Regions from separate parts of the Paenibacillus sp. T2-29 genome, predicted to be linked through region 2. Evidence: riboswitches for the same ligand, from Rfam matches in the RefSeq annotation. Region 2 holds a riboswitch; each other region holds the start of a gene.

What was found. A riboswitch is a leader RNA that binds a small molecule or an ion and turns the genes downstream of it on or off. The one in region 2 is predicted to bind cobalamin.
Region 1: another riboswitch for cobalamin. It lies ahead of ACU1JV_RS06805 (ABC transporter substrate-binding protein); the one in region 2 lies ahead of ACU1JV_RS14145 (ABC transporter substrate-binding protein).
Region 3: another riboswitch for cobalamin. It lies ahead of metE (5-methyltetrahydropteroyltriglutamate--homocysteine S-methyltransferase); the one in region 2 lies ahead of ACU1JV_RS14145 (ABC transporter substrate-binding protein).

What each region holds. Positions count from the first base shown of each region.
Region 1 covers NZ_JBREVE010000002.1:230,799-241,062, forward strand. Annotated here, with positions in the region: gene ACU1JV_RS06775 (cobyric acid synthase) at 1-1,387, opposite strand, end outside; gene cobS (adenosylcobinamide-GDP ribazoletransferase) at 1,426-2,295, opposite strand; gene cobU (bifunctional adenosylcobinamide kinase/adenosylcobinamide-phosphate guanylyltransferase) at 2,292-2,852, opposite strand; gene cobT (nicotinate-nucleotide--dimethylbenzimidazole phosphoribosyltransferase) at 2,849-3,919, opposite strand; gene ACU1JV_RS06795 (ABC transporter ATP-binding protein) at 3,962-4,798, opposite strand; gene ACU1JV_RS06800 (FecCD family ABC transporter permease) at 4,795-5,841, opposite strand; gene ACU1JV_RS06805 (ABC transporter substrate-binding protein) at 5,838-6,845, opposite strand; cobalamin riboswitch at 7,054-7,268, opposite strand; gene ACU1JV_RS06810 (histidine phosphatase family protein) at 7,365-8,117, opposite strand; gene cbiB (adenosylcobinamide-phosphate synthase CbiB) at 8,132-9,103, opposite strand; gene cobD (threonine-phosphate decarboxylase CobD) at 9,093-10,193, opposite strand.
Region 2 covers NZ_JBREVE010000004.1:300,841-311,104, forward strand. Annotated here, with positions in the region: gene nikB (nickel ABC transporter permease subunit NikB) at 1-803, opposite strand, end outside; gene nikA (nickel ABC transporter substrate-binding protein) at 850-2,475, opposite strand; gene ACU1JV_RS14125 (ABC transporter ATP-binding protein) at 2,618-3,397, opposite strand; gene ACU1JV_RS14130 (ATP-binding cassette domain-containing protein) at 3,394-4,296, opposite strand; gene nikC (nickel transporter permease) at 4,296-5,111, opposite strand; gene nikB (nickel ABC transporter permease) at 5,126-6,055, opposite strand; gene ACU1JV_RS14145 (ABC transporter substrate-binding protein) at 6,071-7,654, opposite strand; cobalamin riboswitch at 7,874-8,077, opposite strand; gene ACU1JV_RS14150 (nucleobase:cation symporter-2 family protein) at 8,845-10,152, opposite strand; gene ACU1JV_RS14155 (xanthine phosphoribosyltransferase) at 10,146-10,264, opposite strand, start outside.
Region 3 covers NZ_JBREVE010000004.1:103,123-113,386, reverse strand. Annotated here, with positions in the region: gene ACU1JV_RS13275 (3-ketoacyl-ACP reductase) at 1-316, opposite strand, end outside; gene ACU1JV_RS13270 (DUF4097 family beta strand repeat-containing protein) at 436-1,287, opposite strand; gene ACU1JV_RS13265 (DUF1700 domain-containing protein) at 1,292-1,843, opposite strand; gene ACU1JV_RS13260 (PadR family transcriptional regulator) at 1,836-2,165, opposite strand; gene ACU1JV_RS13255 (DUF6985 domain-containing protein) at 2,546-3,079, shown strand; gene metE (5-methyltetrahydropteroyltriglutamate--homocysteine S-methyltransferase) at 3,168-5,486, opposite strand; cobalamin riboswitch at 5,645-5,840, opposite strand; gene nrdG (anaerobic ribonucleoside-triphosphate reductase activating protein) at 6,030-6,527, opposite strand; gene ACU1JV_RS13240 (anaerobic ribonucleoside triphosphate reductase) at 6,524-8,473, opposite strand; gene ACU1JV_RS13235 (AbrB/MazE/SpoVT family DNA-binding domain-containing protein) at 8,766-9,236, opposite strand; gene ACU1JV_RS13230 (glycoside hydrolase family 3 C-terminal domain-containing protein) at 9,470-10,264, shown strand, end outside.

The DNA of each region.
Region 1 (10,264 bases), on a different contig from region 2:
AACCTTCCTCAAAGGCGGCCCCTTCCCCACGCTGAATCTGGAATAATGTTTTCATATTCGTTGAGTCTGGAGTCCTGTCTATAGATACATGTGGTTCCGTGACATACTCCGTAACACCCATATGTATTTCATAACCTTCAATGATTGGCTTGGCGGCAGAACCTGAATCAGGTGCAGCGCTTAGCAAAAGCGGGCAATGATTAGACAGGGTTCCTTGAACACGCACGGTTTGCTTTTCCTTTAAGAAGGTCGTGGATAGAGCTAGCCATCCTAATCCATCTGCCTGCTGCGGCAACCCAGATTCGACGGCATCGGGGTCAAATAGCGCTGTGCCCAGCATCTGATAGCCCCCACAAATACCAACCAGTTGCGTGCGTCCCGTCTTCATAGCCTCTCGAATGTCTTCCTCCAGCCCTCTTTCACGCAATTCCAGCAGGTCTCCGATGGTGTCTTTGGTTCCCGGTAAGATAATAGCGTCCGGTACGCCCAATTGTCCGGCCTCTGTGACATAACGTACGCTCACGTCAGGCTCTGCAGCCAGAGCATCCGTGTCCGTAAAATTGGAAATACGCGGATATCGTATCACCGCAATATCTAATTCTTTATCTTTTGCTGACCGCTTAGGCTTCTTGTCCAGTACGACCGAATCCTCTGCTTCAATACGAATGTCCGGTAAAAAGGGCAATACACCGATTACAGGAATACCTGTCCGTTCTTCCAGCCAGTCTAATCCCGGTTGAAGCAGGGACAAATCGCCTCTGAATTTGTTAATGATAAATCCACGGATACGCTGTACTTCATGGGGTTCCAGCAATTCGATAGTCCCTACCAGAGAGGCAAAGACACCGCCCCGGTCGATATCCGAAACCAGCAATACTGGAGCATCCGCCCAGCCTGCAAGGTTCATATTTACAATATCGCGGTCCTTTAAATTAATCTCTGCCGGGCTGCCCGCCCCTTCCATAAGCACAATATCATAGGTATCACGCAGCCGATTCAGCGCATCCATAACGGTATGCTTGGCTTGTGGCAAAAAATCCTTTCGGTAATCAGAGGCGCTCATATAGGCATAAGGTACACCGTGTACAACAATTTGTGAGTGCATGTCCTTGACCGGCTTAATCAGAATTGGATTCATATCGGTCGTCGCCTCAATACCACAGGCTTCGGCCTGCACACCCTGAGCACGTCCAATTTCCTTGCCGTCCTCAGTAACATAAGAGTTTAACGCCATATTTTGTGACTTAAACGGTGCGGGACGATAGCCGTCCTGCAGAAAGATCCGGCACAGCGCAGTCGTTACTACGCTTTTGCCCACATCCGACGCTGTTCCTTGAAGCATCAATATAGCTGCCGGGTTCGTGCAGGACGGTTCGAAAGTTGACAATTGCCTCTTCCCCTTTAACGAATTCATTTCAAATTGGGTCACAACCCGTACAAAATGACAATAAACAGCAACAAAACCGTCTCCAGCAATTCGTTCAAAGCTCCGTATATATCCCCCGTAAGTCCCCCAAGGCGACGGTTAATACGGTTTGCAACAAAGGTTCCAGCTCCGTAGGCCAAAAGCGGAAGCAATGCAAATCCTAGCCAGATTGGAAAAGACCCAGAATACGAAAGATGCATCTGTAAGTATGCCCCTGCTAACGATAGGCCCCCTGCTTCCTCTGTTACTGTAGCTAAACCTGTAAAGATATATTGCCCTGCAGCAGCGCATAGCGTCACTAATACTGCCCAGAATACGGCCAGTCCGACACGTTTACCGTTCATATCAGCAAAACGCGCCGCCAGCCCATCATCGTTACGGGCTTTAGGCCAGCGCCTCATCGCATGTACCATAAACCAACGGCTCCAAACCATCGGAAGTATCAGCAAGCCGGACGCATTTCGCTCAACCAGCACGGTATACAACAAAGAAGCCTTGAGCATGAGTAGCAGCACACAAGCAATAACACCCATTGCTCCTACACGGCTATCCTTCATAATTTCCAGCATCCGTTCACGGGACCTGTAGCTAAACAAGGCATCAGCCGCATCCATCCACCCGTCCAGATGCAGTCCGCCCGTCAACCACACCCAGACAGCAAGGGTAAGAATCGCACATGGCACTGGTGGCAGCACCATAGCCGTAAGCGCCGCAAAGCTCCAAACGATAATGGCAATAACCAAACCAACCAGCGGATAATAGCTTGTACTGCGTTTCAGCAACTCCGGGGAAAAATCCAGCTCCGCCTTGACCGGTAGACGGGATAAAAATTGAAAAGCCGCAGCAACAGCCTGACGTTCACTGCTCATAGCTTATATTCCAACTGTTTAAGTTCTACGGGGATACCCGCCGTTACTAAAAAAACTTCATCACAAAGACGGGCAATCCGCTGATTCATAATCCCGCTCAAATCCCGATACAGCCTTCCAAGCGGATATTCTGGTACAATACCGTCACCGACCTCATTGGTTACGATGACAAGCGATCCCGGATACTGTTCCACAGCTGTTGCCAGTTCATCCATGGCGGCTCTGGCGACAGTTTCACCGTCCTCGCCTGCGGCCAGCAGTACGTTCGACAGCCACAGGGTCAGGCAGTCGACCAGCACCATAGACGCAGGCTGCGACGCTTGAGCGTTGCCAAGTTGACGCAGCAGCTCCGGCAGCGCCTGCGCTTCCTCCAGCGTCTGCCAGTCATACCCGGCAGAATCGCGCTGGAGCCGATGAAGAGCGATGCGCTCCTTCATCTCCACGTCATAGGCTTGGGCCGTTGCAATGTAGCAGGCGCGCGGCGCGCGCGCCATGCATAATCGCTCGGCAAAGCCGCTTTTTCCGCTGCGTGCCCCGCCGGTCACGAGCGCCTTCATCGCTGCGCGGCTCCCTGACCGTCCGATACGCCTGCATCGGCAAAGGTCGCCATTTCGCGCATAATGCGGCACGCCGCATCAATCAGGTGCAAGCTCAGCGCACCGCCCGTGCCCTCCCCGAGCCGCATGTCCAGATGGAGCATGGGCTCCAGCTTGAGCTGGCGAAGCACCGCTGAATGTCCGCGCTCGTCCGAGGCGTGCGAAGCAAGCACGTACGCCGCGCTTGCAGGCGCAAGCGCGCGTGCAGCAAGGGCAGCCGCGCCGGAAATAAAGCCGTCCAGCACCACTGGACAGCGATGTGCGGCTGCGCCGAGGATGACGCCTGCCAGGGCGGCAATCTCCAGACCGCCAACCTTGGTCAGCACGTCCAGCGCGTCATTGGCATCCGGCTGATTCACATCCAATGCGCGGCAGACAACGGCTATTTTACGGGTAAGACCCACCGAATCTACACCCGTCCCCCGGCCTACGATAACTTCCGGCTCAAGCCCGGTGAGCGCACATACAACAGCAGCACTGGCTGTCGTATTTCCAATGCCCAGCTCTCCAGTAACGAATAGCCGTGTACCACCTTTAACCGCTTCTGCTACAGCTTCAGCTCCGGCCAAAACTGCTTGTTCCGCTTCCGTACGCAGCATGGCTGGCCCTTTAGCCATATTCGAAGTGCCCATGCGCACCTTACGATTCACCAAATCCGGGTGAGAAACATCCGCATTCACGCCAACATCTACTACCTGGACATCAGCGCCCGCATGACGTGCCAGCACATTAATTGCTGCGCCGCCTGACAGCATGTTATACAGCATTTGCTGCGTAACCTCAGCTGGAAAGGCGCTAACTCCCTCTTCACACACACCATGATCCGCAGCCATGACCATCACCGTTTTACGATCAAATTCAGGCTTGTCCACACCAGTAATTCCTGCTAACTGGATGGCCAAACTCTCCAGCTTTCCAAGACTTCCAGGTGGCTTCGTTAATTGGTCCAAATGTGCTGAAGCTGCCGAAGCCGCCACTCCATCCGGCTGGGCAATGCTATCGATCAGCTGACGCAGCTTGTCGTTCATATCTTCCACTCCCTGCTCTTTTTTTAGTATGTTCCCATTCTCCTATTGGTCTGCTGTAGACGCAGCGCTTCTGCGCAGCAAGAGCTGCGGCACACCGCTATCGGGATGCGGAAGCATCACAGGCTCAACACCATATACACGACGAATCCGGTCCTCTGTTAGCAAATCCGATGAAGTACCCAATCCTTCAACCATTCCATCCTTAAGTACAAGCAAATTATCGCAAAACTGTGCCGCCAAATTAAGATCATGCAGGACAGCAATGATTGTCACGCCCGTTTCTTGGCGCCATTCTGCCAGCAACTCCATAAATTCAAGCTGATAGCGCAAATCCAGATAGGTCGTAGGTTCGTCCAGCAGCAATACCTGTGGCTCCTGTACCATCACCTTTGCTAATGCTACACGCTGTCGCTGTCCCCCACTCAAGCGGTCCAATGTTCTGTCGGCCAGTGAAGTTAGACTCAATCGCGCTAGGACCCGATCCGTAATCGCCTCCACATCAACTCCCTTTTCCCTGCCTAGCCAGTCCTGATGAGGAAACCGTCCCATTTCTATAACTTCTCTGACGGTGTATCTCACTGGAGGAATTCCCTCCTGCTGGAGTACGGCTACAAGTTGGGAAAGCTCTTTTCTGCTGTAGCTACCGACCTTTTTACCATAGATATGAACACTTCCAGAAGTGGGCTGATCTACGCCAGAAAGCAGATGCAGCAACGTCGATTTTCCACTCCCATTCGGACCAATGATCCCCCACCAAGCTCCTTCGTCTACGTTCCAGCTAATATTCTTCAACACATGGAACTTTCCATAAGCACGGGTCAGGCCTGCTACCTCTAGCGCCCGATCATACACCTTCTGTAATTCACTTTGTTTGGTCACAACAGATCCCCCCTGCGTAGCTTCTTGTTCCGGTACAGGAGATACGCGAAGAATGGTGCCCCAACAAAGGCCGTCATAACGCCCAGAGGAATTTCCATTGGGGCCAACAACGTGCGAGCCGCCGTATCTGCCCAAGCCATAAAAATAGCTCCACCCAGTGCAGATAACGGAACAATCATCCGGTAATCGGGACCTGCCATCAGACGAATGATATGAGGCACAACAAGTCCAACAAAGCCAATGACTCCACATACCGAGACAGCGGCAGCTGTCAGCAAGGTAGATATGATCAGGACAGATAGCTTCGTCGCATCTACATGAACCCCCATATGAGCCGCTTGACGTTCTCCCAAAGCCAGAATATTCAGCACCCGTGCCCGGTTCCATAGAAACACCAGCCCAACGATCACGTAAGGTAAAAGAATTCCCGTATATGACCAACCTCGCAGACTGAGACTTCCCATCGTCCAGTACAATATTTCATTGACTGTTTCCTTCGACATGGCTGCCAGAAAAGAAACAATGGCTCCCCCAAAAAATTGCATCACCACACCTGATAAAATGAGGCTTTGGGTCGGAATTTTCCCACCTTCACGCGCCAACGTCAACACCATCCACAGCGTCAGCATGCCGGTTATAAATGCAACTAGCGGAAGCGTCCATATACCCACAAATGAAAATTGAAGCCCCCAATAAATCAGTACTGCTGCTCCGACCGAAGCTCCCGAGGATACCCCAAGGGTATACGGATCAGCCAAGGGATTACGCAACACACCCTGAAATCCGGCTCCCGCCAGCGCCAGCGCTGCTCCAACCAACATTCCCAGTAACACCCGTGGCAATCTGACCTTCAAAATGATCTGCTCTGAGGATGTATTCCAATCCGGTGTAAACGTATCACCTAACCACGGTAGGTGGTTGATCAAAATACCTGTGATTTGGCTGACCGGAAGACTGACCGAGCCGATGCCAAGACAGAGTAGCAGCGTCAGCAGCAGCAAGACAAGACCTGTCACCCCAAAACCGATCAGTCTACGGTTCATTTGAAAATTTCAGGGTACACGCCCTTAGCCACTTCCTTGAGCCCTTCCGTTACGCGTGGCCCCGGACGACTGATCAAATTATCATCCACGGCAAATACACGATGGTTACGAACAGCCGATATTTGATCCCATCCACTACGAGCTTTAATGATATCGCCGAGGGTCTGGCCTGTTTTGTCGTCCTTCACACTTTTGCTGTACAAAATCACGTCAGGGTTTGCAGCTATAATATTTTCCTCACTGATTTGGTACCACCCCTTCTGCGTAGCACCTACATTTTCACCACCTGCTAATGTAATCAGCTCGTCCATAAACTCGCCTTTACCCACTGTCCAGCCTGGTGAAAACTCGACGTATACCCGCAGCTTCTGCCCTTTGCCGATATTTTTAACTCCTTCTTTCACTTCTGCTACATCTGCTCTCATCTTGTCAGTCACCGCTCTCGCTTCTTTCTGATGATCGGTGATTTTCCCATACAATTCGATGTTAGCTATGACATCTTCAACTGTTTTCGGTTCTGTTTTAAAAATCATAATTCCCATGTCACGCAGCTTAGTCGTAGCCTGTTCACTAAGTGAAATCCCTGCAAAAACAACTTCCGGGTTCGCAGCAATGATCGCCTCTTCGTTCGGTTTCATAATACCGCCCATTTTAGGCTTTTTCGTAGCTGCCTCCGGGTAATCAGAGTAGTCGGATACACCAACAATTTCCTTATCCAGTCCGATAGCGAACAGCGCCTCGGTTTCTGCCGGGGAGACGGAAACGATCTTATCCGGTGCTTTTTTAAATGTAAATTCCTGTCCTGTTGCATCCTTAAGCGTTAGCGGGTAAACCGTTTTGCCCGGAGGCACTTGTGCGGTTACGGTCTGTCCCGGCTGCTGTGAAGAAGCTTGGCCCTCTTTATTTTCTGCATTTTTTCCATTTGCGCCACATGCACTCAGCCCAACTGCCAATATCAGCGCCAATAGACCTGTAGTCCATACCTTTATTTTTTTTCCTGCCATGATTTGCACCCCTTCATACATAAATCGTTAAGAGCGTTACTTGAACTTCATCCGATATTTTCTCATTCCAGCCTTCTTTTCCTATCAAAAACCCCCGCATCCTCATATCAGGACACAGGGGTCACGTTAGCACAGATCGTGCGCAGGCGGGCAGCTTCTTTCCGCATGGACAGTCACTGCGAACACGTCATCCTTTCCTCGAAGGATTATGGTGACAGGCGGACGGGCAGGTATCCTGACTTATGGAAAATGCATGTCCTGATATTCTTTCATATGCTTGGCGGCACATAAAACAGGGCTAATGAGCATGTTTCCATTTACAGTGGCGGGACCGCGTCGGACTCACACCGACTTCCCTTTTAACAACGCAATAAAGGAAAGCAAGTTCCTCACATGGCGCCGACCTCGTCTGCTGGATATTTGATGTAGTGGTAGTCAAGCCGTTCTTTTACTTGATGATTATAGGTTAAAAAGAGTTAGCTTACAACCCAAACAGTCGCTTTATTCGCCTTGTTTAACCTAATGAGAAAGCAATCTTGCTATACAATTGTGCGGTCCTATCAACCTTAACTGAATCCTAAATGCTTCTCCCGGCTTCGGATTCAGACTCCAAAAATCATGGCCAGGCATAAGCATACAAGCCAACTGACGAATTACACCACCATGCGTGACAATCAAAACAGAGGGCGGCGCAGCATTCGACTCCATTGGCTGAACCTCCAAAGCAATGCGCCACGCAAACAGAGAGTCTAGGAATTCACGCAGACGATTCACAAAATGAATCCAAGGCTCTCCTCCAGGTGGGGTGAATTGTTGCGGCTCATCAATCCAAGCGCGATACAACGCCACATCCTTAAGCATGTCATACGTTTTTCCATCCCACTCACCAAAGTGAAGTTCTCGCAGACGTCGTTCCATGATAGGAGGCATAGCAGAGAGGGAACATTCAGACGTCAATGCTGACTCCGGCAAAATGATCTGCAAGGTCTGGCGACATCGCAACAAGTCGCTGCAATAGATTCGAGCAAAGGAATGTCCTTGCAATTTTTTCTGTAAAGTCTTTAACTCCTGCTCTGCTCCCGACAGCAAACCCAAGTCGGCATGTCCCAGATATCGACGTTCCTTATTCCATAAGGTCGTGCCATGACGAACTAGCACGAGCTCCATGTCCCACTGCAGATCTTCTTTAGCATCATTCGGCTTACTAACCTGTTGTGAGTTCGGACTTGGTGCACTTTCTCGCACTCTTTTTCCTTCTGTATCTTGTTTCAAAATCGTGTCACTCCTCACTGCATCCATCCCAAGGCAAAACACCCTGCAGCTCCCATCAAACACAATCCTACAAACATAGTGGATACGGCGAACATCAGCCGGATCGTATGCCGGATATCCTTCGACTCCAGCGGTCGTATCCCTTCGCCCATATATGCCCGAAAGGAGCGTATGCCGTGATACACATTATAGCCACCGAGACGAATCCCTAGGGCACCTGCCACCGCTGATTCGGGAAATCCGCTATTTGGGCTTGGATGCAGACGGGCATCCCGCTTGATTGTCCGCCAGCTTCTTGCAGCATCCAGCCGATACAACCACGACGCTATCACTAGCATAACTGCTGTCATGCGAGCCGGAATGTAGTTAGCTACATCATCCAGCCGTGCCGAGGCCCAGCCTAAATGCAGGTACTTTTCATTTTTGTAGCCAACCATTGAATCGAGGGTGTTTACGGCACGATATGCCAGTGCCAAGGGTGCTCCCCCGATCAGGGCATAAAAAAGCGGGGAAATAATGGCGTCCACGATATTTTCAGCGACCGTTTCGACGGTACCGCGCACAATTTCGGGCTCGTCAAGCTGCTGCGTATCCCTTCCGACAATCATGCCTAGCTCCCGACGTGCCGCAGTCAGGTCATTCGCCTGCAACGCTCGGTATACTGCCATCCCTGCGTCCTTTAGACCTTTGGAAGCAATCGTAGTTGCAATCAGAACAATTTCTACGACGACAGACAACCACGGGTGAATCCAGGCAAGCACACGCAACAGCCCCCAGGCAAGCACAAAGGAACCCCCAGCCACAATAAACGGAAGCAGTATGCCCGCACGTTTCAGTCCTCGGTCACTGCGGACCTTACGGCGAATCGCTTTTTCCAATGCTGAAATGGCATGTCCCATCCCGATGACTGGATGCGGCAACCATCTCGGATCACCGATTAGCCTGTCCAGCAGATAGGCTGCCATGATAACCAAACTAACTATCACGCCGCTCCTCCTCCAGCACTTCACTCAGTGCAGACAGCAGCATATTGTTGGCTTCGGCGTCCTTAACCGCAATTCGAAAATGGCTCGCTGACAGTCCAGGATACATGGCACAGCTACGTATAAGAATCCCGCGTTGTCCAAGCGCCTGCTGAATAGCCGATGCACTCCACGTTCCCGGCGCCCTTGCTAGCACGTAATTGGCTTCGCCGGGAACGACACCACAGCCCCATTCCGCCAAGGCAGTCAGTAAGCGACTGCGCTCCGTAGCAATCAGTTCCTGTGTGCGGCGCTCATAAGCTTGCCCACTTCTCAAACACGCCTCTCCAGCCAGCAACGCCAGTCCATTAACGCTCCAGGTCACCTGTTTGGCCGTCATTTGCCGGATATAGTCCGGATGAGCAATCGCATAGCCCAATCGTAAGCCAGGAATGGCATAAAATTTGGTCATCGATCGGAGCAAAATCACATGAGGATAGCGATCCAGCACAGGCAATAATGAGATTTGCCGTTCCAGTGGGATAAAATCAATAAAGGCTTCATCCACCACCAGCACAGTACCCGTTCTGCCAGCCGCCTCTGCTAGTTCATATAGCTCCTGCTCACCATATTGTACACCGTTTGGATTATTCGGCTGCCCAAGGAACAATACATCTACCTGCTCCATGAGCTGAAGGATGTCCTCCACGTCTGCCTTCCATTGAAGCGAAGCCTTCCCGTATACCCGATGGATCTCGGCTCCGAATTTGCCAGCCAGCTCGGCATATTCCGAAAAACACGGCTCCACTGTACCCACACGCTTGGGAGCCAGCCCTAATAGCAAGAGCGCCATGCTTTCAGCCGCGCCGTTACCGATGCTTAGCGACTCGGGTGGAACCTGCAGCCGCCGTGCCAGCATATTTTTAAAATGGCGGTGTCCAGGGTCTGGATAGCGAATCACCGTGTCCAATGAGCTTTGCAGTGCCTCAAGCACCTCCGGTGGCGGACCGAGCGGATTAATATTTGCACTAAAATCCACAAAATCCGCAGCAGCTCCACCAAATGTCGCGGCAGCCGTCTCCCTGTCCCCCCCATGACCGTAAACCTCTATCATTGCCTCTCATCCTTTCCGGCCGTTTCCAATCATTTAGATCCATTATGAGGCTGCTTTTTGCGTCCCGTCAA
Region 2 (10,264 bases):
GCTTCCACAAAATAACGGCCAAACCCGGGCCATGAAAACACCTGCTCCACAATAATCGTTCCAGTCAGCAACTTGCCCAGATTCATGCCCATACTTGTTATTAGCGGAGTCATAGCCATTTTGAGTATGTGCTTGAGCATAATCACCCGCTCGCGTATTCCTCTGGTTCTGGCATACTGTACATACGTTTCCTGAAGCTGTTCCAGCACACTGGATCGCAACAGACGCGTATATAAAGCAATCAGAACCAGCGACAGAGTCAACGTCGGTAACACCAGATGCTGCCACGTTCCCCGGCCCTCTACAGGTAGCCAGTCCAATCGGACAGAGAAAAAGAAGATTAACAAATATCCCAGCCAGAACTGGGGAATAGATGCCCCGAAATACGAAATCCCCCGACTCAGTATGTCGATCCAGCCATTTTTACGCATCGCCGCCAACACACCCAGCGGGATGCTCACCAGTATAGATAGTGCCATGCTGCTTAAGGCCAGCTCAACAGTGGCAGGCAATCGAGCCTTCACCTCATCCCACACTGGCTTGTTGGTCAGATACGAAGTACCAAAATCCAACCGACTGATTCTTTGAATTGTATGCATATACTGTGTCAGCAATGGCTGATCCAGTCCGAACTCATGTCTTTTCTGCTCCAGGACTTCCGGGGTAGGATAAATATGAGCAGCCGTCAAATAAGCTTCAGCGGGATCAACCGGTGAAATGTGAATGAGTGCAAAGGTAACGAGGGTGGCAAAGAGAACAATAGGAATGACCGCTACCATTCGCTTCCCGATATAGCTAATCATAAGTTGTCCTCCTATCCTATAAATTAACGTTACCTCACCGTTTCAGTTACTTTCCAATTTCAATTCCCTCAAATGGATTCTCATCCCGATTAGCTGGGAAAACAAAGTTAGTAATTTTTTTCTGATACACTGCCGTTTTCTTAATATACGAAATAGGCACAATGGCAGATTGCTCTTGGAGCGTCTTCAAAATCGAAGCATACAGCTCTTGCCGCTTGGTTTCATCTGTTGATGAGAGCGCTTCGTGTACTTGCTGATCCAGATCCTTCTTCATGGGAAGGGCGCTCAGCACCTCAGAAATTCCGAAGCTCTTCTTGGCAATAACATTAATAAAGGAATGCGGATCATAAGGCGCACCATAGTTGTACCAGAAATACAGATCAAACTGGTTGGATCTAAGCCGCTTGATTTGAACCGTCAGCTCCAGTCCGGTCAGATTCACTTTGACACCCAGCTCTCCCCATTCGGCCTGAATGGTTTCAGCCATCGCCTTTTGGATCGGATCGGTCTTATCGAAAATCAGCTCAAAATCCAGCTGTTGTCCGTCTTTCTCCCGTACTGTGCCGCCTGCGGGCAGCTTCCAGCCAGCCTCATCCAACAATGCTTTGGATTTTTCCACATCATAGCCTATTAGCTGTAAGTCGACATTCGTATACGGGTAGTTTTTGGATAAAACCGTATCCGCTGTTTCCTCCAGCCCCGAGGTTACGCCTTCCACCATCGCCTGCTTGTTAAATCCATGCTGGAGTGCCAGACGTACCCGAAGGTCTGCCAGCTTCGGATTGGACGAGTTGAGCAACAGGCTTCTTGTGCCAACAGGCTCGGACAGCGTAGTAACATACTGATTCGTGTCGCGAAGCTGTTTGAAAGCATCCAGGCTAATAACACCCTCTCCATAAATCAGATCCAGGTCGCCTTTTTCAAAGGCCATTACACGTGTTTCACCATCGGGAATAATTTTGACCGTAATTTTGTCCACCTTCGGTGCAGTACCCCAATAATTCGGATTACGCTTAAAGGTTGCATACTCATCCTGCTTGTATTCATCCAGCATCCAAGGTCCTGTACCTACAGGTTTCTTAATTCCTTTGGACGTATCTCCATCATCCGGGAACCCGGCTTCACCCAAAAACCGGAACGGGCGAACGACAGACAGATCCTGAAGAACCGGGTAGTATGGCTCTTTGAGTGTCATTCGGAACGTTCTGTCATCTACAGCTTCAGTTTTGTCGAGAACGCCTACTATACCAAGCCAGCTATGCGTTTTCTCATTTTTCATAATAGCGTCAAAGTTCTTTTTGACAATCGCCGCATTAAATAGCGTTCCATCGGAAAATTTCACACCTTTACGCAGCTTAAACGTATATGTCTTGCCGTCCTTGGATATGGTCCAAGATTCAGCCAAAGCAGGCTCCAGCTTGCCTCCTTGCTTGTAGCTGACTAACGGCTCATAAATCATGGATTGTGCAAAAAGTTGGGAAGGGTTGTATACGTGAGGATTCATTGTACCAATATCCCGTGGCCACGATAGCGTGATCGACTTTTCATTGGCAGCTCCGTTAGTAGAGGTGGATGCAGGTGTGTTCTCCTGCTTCGCGCAGCCCAGAATAACGGATAATAAGAGGAGTGTCACCAACATAAGGGTGGCAGTCTTGCGGTGTCGAACGGACATCAATGTATTTCCCCTTTTCTATATATGTGATAATGATTATCATAATCATATTTAGAATAGGTACCACATTATATTTTGTCAACAATATTCGGCAAGCAGAGCTATTATTTATTTTGAATTTGTATAATATTAAATTTATGGATTAATCCGCCAATGTTTGAAATAGGGCACGCGTGTATTCATGCTTCAATAGTTCTTCATCCCAATCCTCAAATATTTCCACGATCTCTCCCTGAACCATGACGGCAACACGATCACAGAACGTACGGGTGGACTGAAGATCATGGGTGATAAAAAGATAGGACAGCTGGCGTTCGAGCTGCATTCTTTTGAGCATGTCTAGCACGGAGGACTGGGTTGACGTATCCAAATTGGCGACCGATTCATCGAACAGGATGATTTCTGGTTCAACCGCCAACGCCCGAGCAATGCACACCCGCTGTTTTTGTCCACCGCTTAGCTGCGCAGGGTATTTTCCCAGACTGTCAGCCTCCAACCCTACCGATTCCAGTAAGGAAAGGCAGATATCCAGCGCCCTTACTTTTCGCTCAGGAAAATAGTTACGGATCGGCTCCATCAAAATATCTTGAATGGTCATACGGGGATGCAGTGAAGAGGCCGGGTCCTGCGCAACCAACTGGATTCGTTTGTACAAATGAATATCCTTCATCCTTCTAGTATGTATGGGCTGGTGATCCAGCCAGATTTCCCCTGAAGTCAACGACTCCAGCCCCAGGATACACTGTGCCAGCGTGCTTTTGCCACTTCCGCTTTCTCCAACCAATCCAAGGCATTCTCCCTGTCGTAATTCCAGACTCACTTTCTGTATAGCCTGCTGCTCACTCTGTCTCGTGTTGAACCAGCCTTTTCTCCGTCTGCGGACAGGGTAAGCTTTGGTGACGTTCTTCAATTCCAGTATCACGGTTGCATCCTTCCTTCCGGGGTCATCTCCAGCACCCGATCTGCTATGCGGCTTATCCCCTGACGATCATGTGAAATTAACAAAATCGTGAGATCGAAATCTTCCCTCAACTGTAGAAGCAAGGCCAGAACCTTGTCGCGGTTAATAACATCCAGCGCTGTAGTAGGCTCGTCGGCAATAAAGAGGCGCGGACCAGAGCTTAACATTGCAGCCAGCAGTACCCTTTGGCACATACCTCCGCTTAGTTCAAAAGGATATGATGACAGAATATGCTCAGGATCGGCAAAACCGACCTTGCGGAGCAGAGAACACAAATAGGCTTCCTGCCCTGGAATAGTACGGCCTCCAGCCAGCTCTGTGACACGATTTAGCATCAGCCGCATCCGTGACAGCACACCCTGGGGCTGCGATGCAGTGTGGGACGGGGCAGCATCAGCTTGCCCCAGCTCCTTCTGGGCGCGCATCAGGCGCCCCCCGTTCAGTCTAAGCGTATCCGTCAGCTGGGCGCGGACGGTACGGATCGGATTCAGCCCGCTCAGCGATTGCTGAATGAGCAGGGCAATTTCCTCACGGCGCAGTCTTTGCCAGCGCTGTTCATGGAACGGGATAATGTCTTCCCCGTTATAGTAGATGCACCCTTGCGCAACACCAACACCGGGGTCCAGCATACCCGCGATTGCGTGTGCGGTCAGGCTTTTGCCGCATCCACTTGGCCCAGTCAAGGCTACAATTTCCCCTGGGTAGACGGAAAAGTTCACATCCCGTAATAGCGGTTTGCTTTCGCTTCCGCTGGCTCTTACACCTGTACGGCAAATCTCCAAATGTTCCACGTGTAACAACGGTTTTTGCATGTATGCTTGCTCTATGTCCTTTCGCCCCGTGACTGGTCGCTCCCCCACTATTTCGCCGCCTCCTTTTCTGAAAAATGATCACCCAGAAGCTGGCAGGCAAGCACAAATAGCATAATCGCCAAACCCGGGAAGATCATAACATGCGGAGCCACCTGAAAATACGAGGTTGCATCATGCAGCATCACACCCCACTCTGGCTTGGGCGGCTGTACACCCAGTCCAAGAAAGGAGAGCCCAGCGATCATTAACACCACGCGTCCGATATCCCATACCGTATAAACCAACAATTGCGGCCATACTTGTGGCAATACATAACGCCTTAGTATGCGCACGTGTGAATTACCGGACAAACGGGCATACCGTACATAGTCCTCCTGGCAAGCTTTTTGAACCAAACTACGGATATAGCGGACATAGCCCGCCCACCGTACCGCAATAATCGCTAAGGTCATGTTGACGAAACCCGGCCCCAAAATACCCACAATCGCTACCGTTAAAATAATATCAGGAAAAGCCAGTACGCCGTCGATTCCCCGCATAATCAGCTGATCCACGCGTCCTCGCACATAACCAATGAGCATGCCTGTAGGCAGACTAATACACAGCGTTGCTACCGTAATCGCACACGCGATTAGCACGCTCGACCGAATTCCGTAAATGAGCCGTGACAGCACATCCCGACCCAGATGATCCGTACCGAAAGGATATTTGCGGCTGGGTGGTGCCAAACGGTTCAGAAGGTCCACATGCAGAGGATCATGAGGGGCGGCCCATGGAGCCAGCAATCCGAGCAGCACGATCAGGCCAAACAGTGCGCCCCCTGTCAGCAAGCTTCCTCTAAAGGAAAGCCGTATCTTTTTCATTTTCAGCTTCCCCCTTAACGCAAACGCAGCCTTGGATCTATCACCGTCTGGACCACATCCACCAAACACTGAACACCTACAATTAAAAATGCGGCAAACATAACATATCCCTGAATCACCGGGTAATCCCGCTGCGTAATTGCATCTATAAAATACTTGCCCAACCCTGGCCATGAAAAAATGGTCTCTACGATGACGTTACCTGCCAGCATAAATGATAGATTCGTACCTAACAGCGTAATCATTGGCAGAACGGCATGTTTAAATAGCTCAAAAAAGAGAATATGCATACGGGAAAAACCGCGAGCCCTCGCTGCCTTCACAAAATTGCGGTCACTCAGCTCCAGCATTTGAGCGCGCAATACACGAGCTTGCACCGTTCCCAATCCTGCACCAAGCGTCAGCGCTGGGAGTACTAAATGTGTCCAGTCCTCCCTTCCCATGGATGGGAGCCAGCCCAAGCGAACGGAAAATAGATAGATTAGCAGAAAACCAAGCCAAAAAGAAGGGATCGACGATCCCAGCAAAGCGAACAGCCTGCCCAGACGATCTAGTGGACCGCTGACTTTTAGCGAGGCAGCCAGCCCCATCCCAAGCGTAAGCACCGTCATGACGGCAAAGCCCGCCAAAGCTAGCTCCACTGTAGCGGGAAGTCTGCTCCACAGTTCGTTTAGCACCGACTCCTTGGACACATATGAGGTTCCCCAATGTCCCGTGAACACATCCCGCAGCCAGTTCACATATTGAATATGAAGCGGCTCATTCAAGCCCAGTTCGTTTCGCAGCGCGGTCAGCGCCTCCCCAGAAGCAGGAACATTATGCGCGGTGAGTAAAATGAGGGCAGGGTCACCAGGGGCCAGCCTCATCAGTACAAAAGTCAGCGTGGATACAACGAATACAATGATGGGCAGCTGCGCCACACGTTCCAGTATAAAACGAATCATAGGATACGTAGCCCGTTATTCCGCAATATCAGATTGCGCTGTAATGTAGTAATACTCGATCGGATGCGGCGTAAAGCCCTCTACCCCTTTTTTCACGCCAAACACATTGTCAGGGTGTACAATGAACGACTGCGGCAAGTCTGTATTGATGATATCCAGCGCTTGCAGTGTTACCGCATTACGCTGTGCGGTATCCTTTGCCAACTTCAGGCTGTGAAGAATATCCTCCAGCGGTTTGGAAGCATAACGGCTTACATTAGCTTCACTTGTAGAGGAGTAGAACATGTCCATAAAATACTGCGGTTCTCCTGTATGGGCCGTGAGCATGCTGTACATAGCAAAATCCCAATCGTTTTTGGTCAACGCCTCGTCGATATTTTCCACCTTGCGAATCTTGACCTGGATTCCCTCATTCAGCAACTGGCTCTGAATAACCTCAGCCATGACGGATAGCTCCGGACGCTGAGGGAAGGTCAGCAGCGTAACCTCGAATGGCTTGCCCTGCTTGGACCATGTGCCTTGGGCATCCTTCTGCCAGCCATCCTTCGTCAACAACTGCTCTGTCGTTCCGTTCAATGCTTTACGCTCAATCTTACCGAAGGGAAGAATACTCGGAAACGGGCTGCTTGCTTCCGTACCGAAGCCCCTCATGACGGCGCTCACAATGGATGCGCGCGGAATCAGACTGTCCACCACCTTACGGTTGGTCGCATCCTTGAACACAGGCGATTCCATGTTGTACACAATCATATGGGTACGCAAGGACGGAGCCGACAGCACTTGTAGCTTGTCGTTCTTTTTTAGTACCTCTGCGTTATCTACCGGAATATCCGTCGCTACATCCACCTCACCGGATTGTAACGCCATCAGGCGCGAATTACCGTCCGTAATGAATTCCATCGTTGCTTCAGCCAGTCGTGCCTTTTCGCCCCAATATCCGTCATAACGCTCTACGACCAAGGATTGATCCTTGTTAAAGGCTTTGATTTTAAAAGCACCTGTCATTGCAGGGTAGCTCTGCTCATCTTTCATGGATGCCACATCCAGCACGATCGTTGACGGATCAGCCAGATTGGATGCCAGCGCTGCATTCGGCTGGTTTGTCGTGATTTTCAGCGTCAGCGGGCCATTTACATCAATGGACTTCACATCCAGTAAATCCTTCGCCAGGTGACTTTTCTCGATAGAGCGCAGCAAAGATGCTTTTACGCTTGCTGCATCCATACTCTTTCCATCATGAAAAGTGACCCTATCCTGCAAGCTGAACGTCCACACGTTAGGACTGTCGTGCTTCCATTCCTTGGCTAGCCAAGCCACAGGCTCCAACTTTTCATTCAAACGAATGAGTGTCTCACCGGCACCGGAACGCATCACATCCCAGCTATTGTCTCCATGCGGATCGACGCCTGACGGTTTCCACGTATACGCCATCACCAGCTTTTTACCTGCTGGAGTCTGTTGTGCAGGCGTATTCTCACCCTTGCCTGAGCTATCCTCCGTCTTCGTGGCTGTGCCGCATCCCGAAAGAGCCATAATTGCCATCAGCAGCAGCAATCCTGTACATATGAACCATGAACGCCTATTACGATTGCCTATCATCCCACATGTCCTCCTCTATCTTGTAAAATATCGTATAAACCTAACGCAAAACGCGAAAAAAGCATTCCCAACCACTTGACCAGCAGTCAGAAATGCTTTCATTATAAAATGTCAAAACTCACCTCAAAGCCAACTCCAAAAACATAGAAGGGATCAGATCGGTTTCAGACATTCCGTATGCAGCACGCCTAACCACCTCCCCAGCATCCCGTGGGTCTGACAGTGATGTCAAAACAGGCAGGTCTCCTGACTCCAGGCTTATCTTTCAGGCCTTCCCGGTTCCTCACAGTTCCAGTGGCTATTCTGAAAGCTCCAGCAGTACCCTGCTGATGCCTGTATACAGTGGCGGGTCCGTGTCGGAATCTACCGAACTTCCCTTTTAAGTGAACACGCTCAACAACTATCTACATCGTCTCAACAAAACCTCGTACATAGAGTTGTCCCGTTCACACCTGTTTTCTTCCTTTATTCCTTTTTATTACGATTTAGGATTATCTTATTTTGTTGCTACTGGCTTGTCAACAAATGTTGCGTAATAATTTAAATTTGAACGATATAGTGTGAATCAAGACCATGGCTCTTCATTGCTTGCGCGCAATTGAGGGTATGTCTTAACGTTGCGTGCACGCAATTCACGTGCTAAAATTAGGTATAGAGATACCCACCGTATCCGTATACTAAAAAGAGCCTTCGCCGCTCCAACGGCAAAGACTCTTAGGACTTGAAGGGCTGTGGATCACCACGGCGCGCTAAATGCTTAGCTAAACCCACCGTTAGGCGCCTAACCTAATTACGCGGTGGGTTTTCGCTTGTTCCGAAATTTCCGACGCAGCCATCGATAAAGCTTACGAATACTAAACACCAGGCTTAGTAACGTAACCATCCAACGTAGCACATCGTAGCACGACACAAGGTTGACCATCGGCTTCACCCCCTTTCGGGAAGCTGCGCCATGGTCGGAAAACATCCACCACTATTCAAAGTCCATAAGGTAGATTATACCACTCCTTCACCTACTACTCTAGCAAACTTTTCTAGTAGGTTCTCAATCCCCCATTTTCATACAAGAAGGGTGTTTATCAATAACTTCATGCTGCTTAATAAATAACTAGTTCTGGATAACCCCATGCCAAACAGCCGGAAAAGAGGCTACCCCCTCTCTCCGGCTGTTTTGGTTTATTTCCTATTCATCAAACCTTCTGTGGAACCTCCGAGACATTTACACCTTTGACCGATTCACCCTGTTTTCTTGCCAAAACGATGTTCAAGACAATTGCCGTAATCGAGCCCGATACAATACCATTTTGCAGCAGCATTTTGGCAAAGCTAGGCAGTTGGTCAAACATTTGCGGCAGAACAGCTGAGCCTAGGCCTACAGCAATACTGCATGCTGCGATCAGCAGATTGCTTTCCTTCCGCAGATCTACTTCTGACAAAATAGACATACCTGATGCAGCAACCGAACCAAACATGACGATCATCGCCCCACCCAGCACAGCGTTAGGAATCACTGTCGTCAAAGCAGCCAGCTTAGGCAGCAAACCGAGAACGACCATAATGCCGCCCGCAGCAAAAATAACGTTACGCGATTTGACGCGAGTCAGCGAGATCAGACCCACATTTTGCGAGAAGGCCGTGTAAGGGAACGCATTAAAAATACCGCCCAGCATAATCGCAAGCCCCTCCGAACGAAGTCCATTGACGATTTGCTTTTGTTCCACCTTCTGATCAATCGCTTTACCTACTGCCAGATAAACCCCCGTAGACTCGACCATGCTGACAATATTGACGATAATCATCGTGCATACCGCCATAATGCTAAATTCTGGCTTGCCAAAATAAAACGGCTGCGCAATACTCACCCATGAAGCATCCGCTACGGGAGCAAAATGCACCATTCCCATCGCATAGGCGACTACAGTACCTGCGAACAGACCAATAAGCACGGAAATCGAGCGTAAAAAGCCCTTAGCTACTCGATTGACAAGCAGAATAACCAGTAGTGTAACCAGTGCCAGCAGCAAATTACGCGGCTGTCCAAAATCCGCGCTGCCCTGACCACCCGCTACATTGTTCATCGCTACCGGAATAAGGGATAGACCGATAATCGTAACGACCGAGCCGGTAACCACTGTTGGGAAAAAGCGTAACAGTTTGCCATATAGCGGTGCCGCAAGCACCACAAATATACCGGACAAAATGATGGCACCGTATGCTGTCGCCAGATTTGAGGTCGAAGCAATTGCGATAATGGGTCCTACTGCCGTAAACGTACAGCCCAAAATGACAGGCAATCTACTTCCAAAAAAGCGTGTGCCCATAATCTGTAATAACGTAGCAATCCCGCAAGTGAATAGATCAGCAGCCACTAGATAGGCCATCTGGGCTGGCGTCAGGTGAAGTGCTCCCCCTACAATCAGAGGAACAGCAATGGCTCCGGCGTACATCGCCATGACATGCTGGAAGCCCAGCGCAAATAATTTTTGTTTACTTAACATCCCACATTCTCCTTAACGGGAGGAATCACCATGCCAGCTTCCTCTATAAAATGGACTTCGCCCGGTGCCATGGAAGCGATACGCGCAAGAGAACGTACGGCAATGCCCCTTT
Region 3 (10,264 bases), 200 kb from region 2:
CTTCGGGGTCCATATCTGCGACTGTACCGAAGGTGGCGATGCCTGCATTGTTGATCAAAATATCGACGGCACCCAGTTCATGCTCCAGTGAAGCTACAGCGGCAGCGGCCTGTGTGCGATCGGATATATCCGCAACAGCACTCACCACTTTCACACCGTATGTACTCCCCAGTGAATCCTGCAGCTTTTGTAGGTCGGTCAATGTGCGTGAGATTAACCCCAGATTAACGCCTTCCTTGGCCAAGGTTTCGGCAATTGCCTTACCGATTCCTTTGCTGGCTCCTGTAATAATGGCTGTTTTGTTCTTAAGTTCCATCCAGTCTCCTCCTTATCACTATATAACGTGGTTGTGCATCTGAGCACATGGTTTCATTATACTAGGTTGAACCCCTTGAACCAAACTTCGCCTCTAATGAGGCATTCATTTAGAGGTCTCTATTTGGAAATATCAATATCCCCTGAAGTGGTTTCGACCTTAATCACGTTCACACTACCGGGAACAGATTCGGGAGTATTGATATTCCCAGAGTCAGAGCGGACATTATAAACACCTTTAAAATCGGGAGCTTGCTTAATCTTCACGTCACCAGAATCAGCATTCACTTCCAAGTTGGCTACGGCCCGTTGTGTAATATTTGTCTCCCCTGAGGTTAGGGAGAGAAGACCATTACCGCTATAATCGCGAATGGTAACATCACCTGAAGTAAGCTTTAACTCCATATCTGCTGCAAGCTGACTGGCTGTAAAATTGCCGGATGTTAAATTTGCGATCAGGTGGGTACTTTGGAGGTTTGTAATCTCGGCAGTGCCTGAAGTAGCGGTGATAGAAGTATTTTTCACAGAGGCATCTTGAAGTTTTACATTCCCTGAATGTGCATCTACCTGCAGATCAGTTAGTGTTTCGCCAGAGGGCATCTCTACGGTAATCGTTTGATCCAAATCAGGAGTGATCGAAAAGAATGACAAGGAAGGGGCCGGCTCCGATTGAATGGTAAGCTTACCGTTCTCAATTCGGGTATTATGAATTTGGTCGGCGACTTTTGTCTGAACTTCTCCGCTGATGCGTATCGTACCTTGGTCACCAGAGCCAGGAGTGAACAAAATAGAAACATCATCAGAACTGTCCACTTTCAGGTTTTGTAGCTGACCACGTGTGAATGTCCACTTTTTATTTATAGCTGTTGTTTCTTTCATTACTTGTTGATTCCATGGAGCACCGTAGGCCACCATTCCGGCTGCACCGATGACAATGCACAGACCTGCTGCAATAAACCACTTTTTATTCATGTTTTTAGTAAGCTCCCCTCAGGGTAGTCTGATTCCATTTCCAGTATCGTACTGTGCTCTTGACCATAAGGAGTAAGAGATAACGTACTCCAGGCAGCAGCAATAGACCTATACCCGTCAACGTGATAGAGAAAAAGAATTTGGCCGGGTAAAAGGTGCTGTTTAGCGCATAATCAGTAACAGCGAGAAGGGGGGCTACAATGAAGCTGATCGATACCACAGCCAATGAAGCCCATACTGCCCATAGGGTAGCCATAATCGGGATGGAGATTAGCAAATTGAGAAACAACAGCCCTAGGAAAGTAAAAATATTGCGAGCAAAGCTGCCCTGGCGAAGCGGAGGAGAAGCGTTCCAGGCTGCATTGGGAACATCCAACGCTTCTCGAGCAATATCTTCTGGGTTACCCAGCTCATGGGCAATCTCACTTTCGCTTTTGCCATTAACCAACCCGTAGTCAAAATGCTGGCTCAAATCACTAAGCAGCTCATGGCGTACCTCTGCAGGGAGAGGAGAAAGACGCTGTTCCACCTCTGTAAGAAACTGTTTTCTATTCATCGGAATTTCCTTCCTCCAGTAGGCTTGCGACATGATGGACAAAATCATTCCATTCCCGTGTAAGTAGTCTTGTATAATGGCTACCGGTATCGGTTAGCCGATAATATTTACGGGGCGGACCCTCGGTCGATTCCTGTAAATACGTCGTGCAGTATCCCTCTGATACCAGACGGCGAAGCAGTGGATATAGGGCTCCCTCTGCTACTTCAATATGACGGGAGACGGCTTGAGCCAATTCGTAGCCATAGCGGTCTCTACGTCCAATTAGAACTAGAACGCATAGTTCCAGTACCCCTTTTTTGAATTGGATGTTCACATTCACGAGCGATGCTCCCTTCCTGATGTAATCATAATTCATAGGTGTCGTTCGGAATAAGGGGAAGAAACGTGTGTTTGTGCATAATTTGTCACGGGTACTGATTATAAATCAGTAGTCAGGTATAATTTAACATCATGTACTGATTAATGCAAGGTACTAAATTTTTAAAAATAAAATCTTCGAGTCAAAATGGGCTGGTTTTCTTTCTTTAAGGCTTACATGAATAGCGAATCTTGTAGAATAAAGTAGTTTCATTTGGAAAATTCTCGATTTCTGGCTGGGTGGCCCCATAGGATGTTACTTTAATTTGATTCATTAAAATGATAGATTGTAGAGTGTTCAATAGAGTTAAAGATTACCTATGATGAAGAGGTGGATAAAGGATGGACTGGAAACACTGGTATAGGGAATTGGAACAGGATGATGAGACTTGGGATGTGTCGGAGGAGGTTGTACTACGTGGTGTGGTACATCTTGATTTTTGCGGGCAGCCATCGGAGGTAGAAGCTGAATTTATCGTGGGAGCCGACTCTGAAGAACAGGCACAGACTATAGAAGAACCTACAGAGCTGCAAAAAAAGACATGGGAGACGTATATGGCATGTTCGTCAGAGATCCATCCTCAAGTGTTGGAGTCCATACACCATTATTATGTAGACATAGTGGAAAAGTATCGGAAGGCATATAGCTCATGGGGAGAGGACCCTAATGAATATGCGCCTTATGTGGAGCGACCAGAGCAATTGCTGGATCGAATGCAGCTTATATCTATACTGATTTCCGACTCATCGGAAAAGGATGAACTATATTTGAATTTTAGTTGTTCCTGGGATCGAGAGCATGGCTTAGGTGTACATCTGAAGCAGATGAAAATCGGGCATATTCAAGGTGCATATACATTATATGACTTGGAATAAATAAAACCCCCTTCCGATCTCTAATAGAAAGACCGAAAGGGAATAGGATATGGTGGACATGATGACGCGATTGGATACGGTAAAAATATTAGTTGGATACAGACAGCACGGCACGGGCTGCTTGAGCCGCCTGTACCATTTGCCGCAATGCGGCAACAGATTCCTCCTTGGTACGGGTTTTCAGCCCACAGTCTGGATTAACCCAGAACAAATCTGATGGTAGTACGCGCAAGGCACGCTGAATCATGCTTAGCATTTCTGATACATCAGGAATGCGCGGACTGTGGATATCGTATACACCCAGACCGATGCCTTTGTCGTAAACCTGATCCTCAAAGCTAACAATCAGTTCTCCGTGGCTACGAGAGGTTTCAATAGAAATCACGTCGGCATCCATGTCTGAAATGGACTGGATCATATCCTGGAATTCGGAATAGCACATGTGTGTATGGATTTGGGTCGCAGGCTGAGCGGTGGCCGTGGTCACAAGGAAGGCTTGAACTGCCCAATCCAGATAGGCCTGCTGTTGTTCTTTTTTCAACGGAAGCCCTTCACGAATTGCGGGTTCATCCACCTGAATCATGCTAATACCCGCTTGTTCGAGTGCCTCTACCTCTGCCCGTAATGCCAGAGCTAACTGCAAAGCTACTTGCCTGCGTGGAATATCATTACGTTCAAAGGACCAGTTCAAAATGGTCACAGGGCCTGTAAGCATCCCTTTAACTGGCTTGGAGGTTAACGACTGAGCAAATGCCGTCTCTTCCACGGTCATAGGTTGATCGAACGACACATCTCCGTAAATGATCGGCGGTTTAACACAGCGGGAGCCGTAGGACTGCACCCACCCGTTTTGTGTAAAAGCAAAGCCTTTCAGCTTTTCGCCAAAAAATTCAACCATGTCGGTCCGTTCAAATTCCCCATGTACAAGCACATCTATGCCAATGTCCTCTTGGATATCAATCCATTCCTTGATCTGCTGTTGGATGAATGTCCGATATTGCTCGGCAGACCATTCTCCTTTGCGATAGTGCAGACGGGCCTTGCGGACCTCAGCAGTTTGCGGGAAGCTGCCGATGGTCGTCGTAGGTAGTGGGGGCAACTTCAGCCTATTTTGCTGAATCACCCGGCGCTCGGCGAAAGGAACGCTGCGTGACAGTGGCTCTTTTGTCAGCAGGTCGGCCAAATCGGCAGCTGTCTGTACCCTTGCCGTGGAGCGGTTGAAGCGGGCTACCGCATCCGAACTTTGCTCAAGCTTGGCAAGTGCGGATGGATCGTGCTTACCAAGTGCAGCCGTCAAGACTGCGATTTCATCCAGCTTTTCATCGGCAAAGGCTAGTGCATGCACCAGTTCTCGGTCCAGCTTATGCTCTGCGTCCAGACTGACCGGCACATGCAGCAGACTGCACGATGGCTGTACGATAAGCTGTGCGGCAGTGGTCTGTTCTGCTAATTGGTCCAACAGTGCAGCCACGGCATTCAGGTCGCTGCGCCAGATATTGCGTCCGTCAATGACACCAGCACCCAGCGTTTTCCCTTTAGGGAAGCCATGCTGGCATATATGCTGAAGATTTTCGCCATCATCGTATACAAAATCAAGACCCAGTCCCTGTACCGGAAGTTCAGTCAGACGCTCATAATGGTCCAGGCTGCCAAAGTAGGTTTGCAGCATGATGTTCAACGAGGGTGCAGCTTGGGTCAAAGCTTCATAGACCTCCTGAATAATCTCCAGATCCTCTGCCGGGAATGAGGTGGTCAGGACAGGTTCATCGATTTGGACCCATTGAACGCCTTCTGCTGCTAGCTCTGACAAGACTCGGGCGTATAAAGGCTGGAAGGTTCGTATAATAGAAGCGAGATCCTTACGATCATAGCCTTTGGATAAAACAACAAATGAATAGGGACCGATGAGAACCGGTTTACCTTCAATGCCTAGCTCCTGCTTTGCTTCACGATAAGCTAGTAATGGTTTGTTTTCAGTGAGCACCGGAGCCGCGTTCGCCAATTCGGGAACGATGTAGTGGTAATTGGTATTCATCCATTTGGTCATTTCACTGGCAGTAGCTCCCTTCTGCCCACGTGCGATCCCGAAATACACAGATAGAGGAACTGGACCTGTAAAACGATAGTTGAAGCGTTCGGGGACGAGACCAAACATCACGGATGTATCCAGCACGTGATCGTAATAGGAGAAGTCTCCGACAGGAATGCGATCAATCCCTTTGTCACGTTGCTTGCTCAGATGCTCCAGACGCAATCTTTTCATCTCACTATGCAGTTCGCTTTCGTCAATACTACCCTGCCAGAAGCGCTCCAGTGCTTTCTTCCATTCCCGGTTCCCACCAATACGCGGATAACCCAGATTACTGCTAATCAAACCCGACAATGCAGATCGTTCGTTAATGGACATGTAGGTTTCCTCCTAACTGGTAGCCAGTTTATTTTTACGTACCAAAAAAGGCATTCTGTCCCCAAGGCTAAAAATGAGTAGGGGAAAGAATGCCTCCGCGATTAAAATTCAAAAATACGGCGACTGCTCTTAACACCTCCCTATCTTCCGTAGGTACTGCGATGTTGTTAAAATAGGCAGGTCTCCTGACTTGCGGATCATGACGTTCAGCATCCCTTCCCGGTCTTTGGACCAGTGGGTGTATGAGTAGCTGAACATTCCCCGTTTACAGTGGCGGGACCGTCCCGGATTTGCACCGGCTTCCCTTTTAAGTCTGATCTGAATAGAACAGACACCTATTTCCAGGCTATGCGATTAAGGTATGACGAATAATTATGCACTCGTATACTTGTTCACCATCATAAGTGAAACTCACAGGATGTGCAATAGAAACAGTAATAGAAACTGGAGTGGAATCTGTTAGTTATATGCAAAAAAGACAATCCCAACCCATCGTGGGGGACTTGTCTTTTGTATAGCATCTTGCTAAGTAGAACATCGCCTTTAAGTCAATGAAACGGTGTAACCTGCTCGAGTACTGGCTTTGACATCTACCAGGCGCTGATTACGGCTGCCCCGAAAGGGGAGGGTCAGATCTTTTTGCTGTTCAACAAAACGGCCATCTACAATCACGTCACACAAAAGAGCTAGCTCCTGTCGTTCCGGATCCATGAGCAGATCCTCGTAAACAAAGCCTGTATAGGCCCATACGGTTCGGTCGGGACAAGCCGCGCGGAAGTCACGTACAAATTGCGAGCATTCTGCTGCTGAGAAAAAAGGGTCTCCCCCGCAGAGAGTCAGTCCGTCCAACAGCGGGTTATCCATGATATCACGGATAACCTCCTGTTGACGCTCAGGCGTGAATGGCTCCCCTGCGCGGAAGTTCCACGAAGCTGGATTAAAACAGCCGGGACAGGCATGGCGACAACCGCTAATGAATACGACGGTGCGCAGGCCGTATCCTTCATTCAGAGATTCCGGAATATAGCCGCACAAATTCACTTATGCTTCACCCGGTCGCGAACTTCGGCTTGCTTGGCAGCATTAAAACGAACGGTATAATCTCCTGTCAGATATCCGGTTACCCGACGTAAACGCTGAAAGTGCGTGTGCTCCTCATCTGTGCCGCATTGAGGACAGCTTGTCCCGATAATTCCTTCATAGCCGCATTCCGTACAACGATCTACCGGATGGTTGATGGAAAAGTAGCCGATGTTCTGTTGAAGTGCGTACTGAACAATTTTAAGAAATGCATCCGGGTTATTCCGTGCATTACCGTCCAGCTCAATGTATGAAATTGCACCCGCATTACATAGATTATGGAACGGAGCCTCCAAGCTGATTTTACGTGCAGCGGGAAGCTTGTAATACACCGGAATATGAAAGGAATTCGTGTAATATTCCCGGTCATTTACTTCAGGAATAACTCCGAAGTCACGTTGATCCAGCAATGTGAACTTGCCCGACAGACCTTCGGCAGGCGTCGCGAACAGTGTAATATTTAGATTGTAGTGCTCACTCATTCGATCACAATACATGCGCATGGAAGTGATGATTCGCTGTGCTTCACGGTATACAACATCATCTTCCCCGTGGTGTTTTCCATATAATGCTTTCATGCACTCAGCCAGCCCGATAAAACCAATCGAAAGTGTACCGTGCTTGAGGACGTTTCCCACCTTCTCATCAGGTGCCAGTTCTTTTCCGCCTTCCCATACCCCTTCGCGCATCATAAAGTCCGAGGCTTTGGCTGGCTGGCTGGTCTGGATATGATAGCGATGGATTAGACCGTCTACTGCAATTCGCATAACCTCTTCCAATCTCGCGTCAAAGCGATCACGGTCAGGTGTCAGACGCTTACCTGTGCAAATACCATATTCAATCCCGAGCCGTACCAGATTAATGGTATTAAATGAGAGATTGCCCTTGCCGCTCTGACGATTTCTGCCGAAACGGTCAGAAATGGTGCGGGTACGGCACCCCATCGTGGCAATGATGGTATCCGGGTCATCTGCGCGGTAATAGGGTAGGTTGAAGGTAGCATCCACATTCACAAAATTGGGATACATCCGCTTGCTGGAGCACTCTACCGCCTTTAAGAACAAGTCGTAGTTGATATCGCCCTCTGCCTGGTTGACTCCTTTTTTACATTGGAAAATATGTTGTGGAAAAATAGGAGTTTCCCCGCTGCCGAGTCCGCGAATTGTGGCTTCCAGCAGTGATTGCGAAACAAGCCGACCTTCAGCAGACGTACACATCCCGTAATTTAGTGAAGTGAACGGAATTTGCCCCCCTGCCCGGCTGCTCATCGTGTTCAGGTTATGAATGAGCGATTCAGCGGCCTGCCGGGTTTCTGTCTCCGTCTCTTCGCGTGCGAATGAGTATGAACGAGGACAGGTTTCTTGCAAATGGGTGTTGGCTAGATGCAGTTCTTCGTCAGACCAACGGGAGTCTAGCTCTTCCTCGAACAGCCGGAGTCCTTTGCGCAGATGCTTGCGGAAGGAACGAGCAACGTATGGAGCAAGGTCCCAATCTATTTTATTGGCAGAGACACCACCAAATTGGCTATTTTGTTGAGACTGAAATATGATGGCGACCAGTGCCATCGCAGACATAATTGTTTGTGGTGTGCGTACAGAGCCATTGCCTGTATTGAAACCGTCTTGTAGCAAACGACCAAATGGGATAAAGATACAATTTGTAGTTCCGAGCGCATATTGGTCCAAATCGTGAACATATACATACCCGTGGTCAATGGCGTCTGTCAATTCAGGCGGAAGTACACGCAAGCGCGCATACCATTTGGCATATTCCGAGCCAAGCTTGCTCATTTTGCCACTGAACGATTCTCCATTTAAATTTGCATTCTCCCGCAGCATGTCCAGATCTTGTGCCCCAATGACTCGCTCGCCGATGTCGTATAATTGATGTTCCTCCAGCACCTTCATCGTAAAACCCTCCATATAGTAAAAAATATATATTTTTCACAAAAACAACATATTGATGATATCTAGTGATAACCAATTGTTTCGATCTATATATTGTATATACGTAGACATGGAGAGTATGTGACTATTGTCACATTGATGGGAGCAGGAAGCACAAAAAGGCCAGGTATAGAATAAGAGACACATCCACAGATATGCGCCTTACTCTATACCTGGCCATCGCAGTTGCAACGAAATAAGTAGGTTTGCAAGTACATCGTATATGATACTGGGAAATAAACTTTTAGAAGGTTTAGAGCAGCTTTTTCAGTTGGGACACACGGCCTTGGGAAATATCGAGCATTTCTGCATACACTTTTTGTGGCAGGTTCGGATGTTCCTGAATCAGCTTGCGGAGCTTTTTTACCATTTCACCTTGCTGTACTCTGGATTGCTTGGGCTGCCAGGTTGTGTTGGCTTGGATCGGTTTGGTGCGTTCTTGAGCCTGGATGGCATCATTGCTTGTGGCATGTACATGTTCATCGTTCTTTAATAACTGAATGCAATCAGCGCAAATAAAGCTGTCCCGAAAATAAGTTAGATGATCCACTGCGCCGCAAAATTTGCAGGAGACACCCGTGTATTTCCTTAATACAAATCCTTCTTCATCTACGAAGAATTCAAGCGAATCACCGATATTGATATCCATTGTGGTGCGCATTTCCTTTGGGAGTACGATTCGCCCCAACTGGTCCAGAGGCCGTGTCATTCCGGTATTTTTCATCAGCGCTTCCTCCTTCAATGATATATCCTGATTATACCAAAAAATATCATTTTTAGCTTTATATATGAAAGGGAAAATGTAACTTTTTTTCTCGTATGCCGCAGTCTAACCTTCATCCAATTTAGGATGATTTCGGTATTGTTGCCGGTGTACTCCTTTTTCGCTATGATATATTAAAACGCTTTCGTGAGAGGACTTTTTATCATCTTAATGAAGCTAAGGAGATGACGGATTTGAGTCATGAAACAACGGGTATCGAATATTTATTTCAAGATCCGAAGATTCACCTGGACGAGCGTGTACGGGATCTCGTGTCGCGACTAACCTTAGAGGAAAAGATCGAATCTATGCTGCAATACCAGCCGGCCATTGACCGTTTGGGAGTTGCAGCTTACAAGCACGGTACGGAAGCGGCACACGGGATCGCCTGGTTGGGGGAGGCAACTTCATTTCCTCAGCCTGTGGGATTGGCCTGTACTTGGGATACGGAGTTAATGCGGCAGATCGGCTCTGTTATTGCAGATGAGGCGCGTGCCTACTATCGTCGTGACCCAAAATTGAACGGTCTGACCCTGTGGGCACCTACAGTGGATATGGAGCGTGACCCAAGATGGGGACGTAACGAGGAAGCCTACGGCGAAGACCCGTATTTGACGGGAGAATTGTCGAAGGAGTTAGTCAAGGGGATACAGGGTGATCATCCGGTATACTTGAAAGCGGTTGCGACACTGAAACATTTTCTCGGTAACAATAATGAAGTGGACCGGGGAGTCGGCTCCTCCAGCATAGACCCCCGAAACCTGCGGGAATATTATCTAAGAGCTTTCGAGAAGCCTTTTACGGAAGGCGGAGCCCAGTCGATGATGACTTCCTACAACTTGATTAACGGAACGCCTGCTACGTTGTACCATGGTGTTAACGATATTGTCAGAGGCGAATGGGGAATGGACGGCTTTGTCGTAAGTGATGCGGGTGATGTTATGGGGATTGTAAACGACCATCAATATTACGATTCCCATACGCCGGGC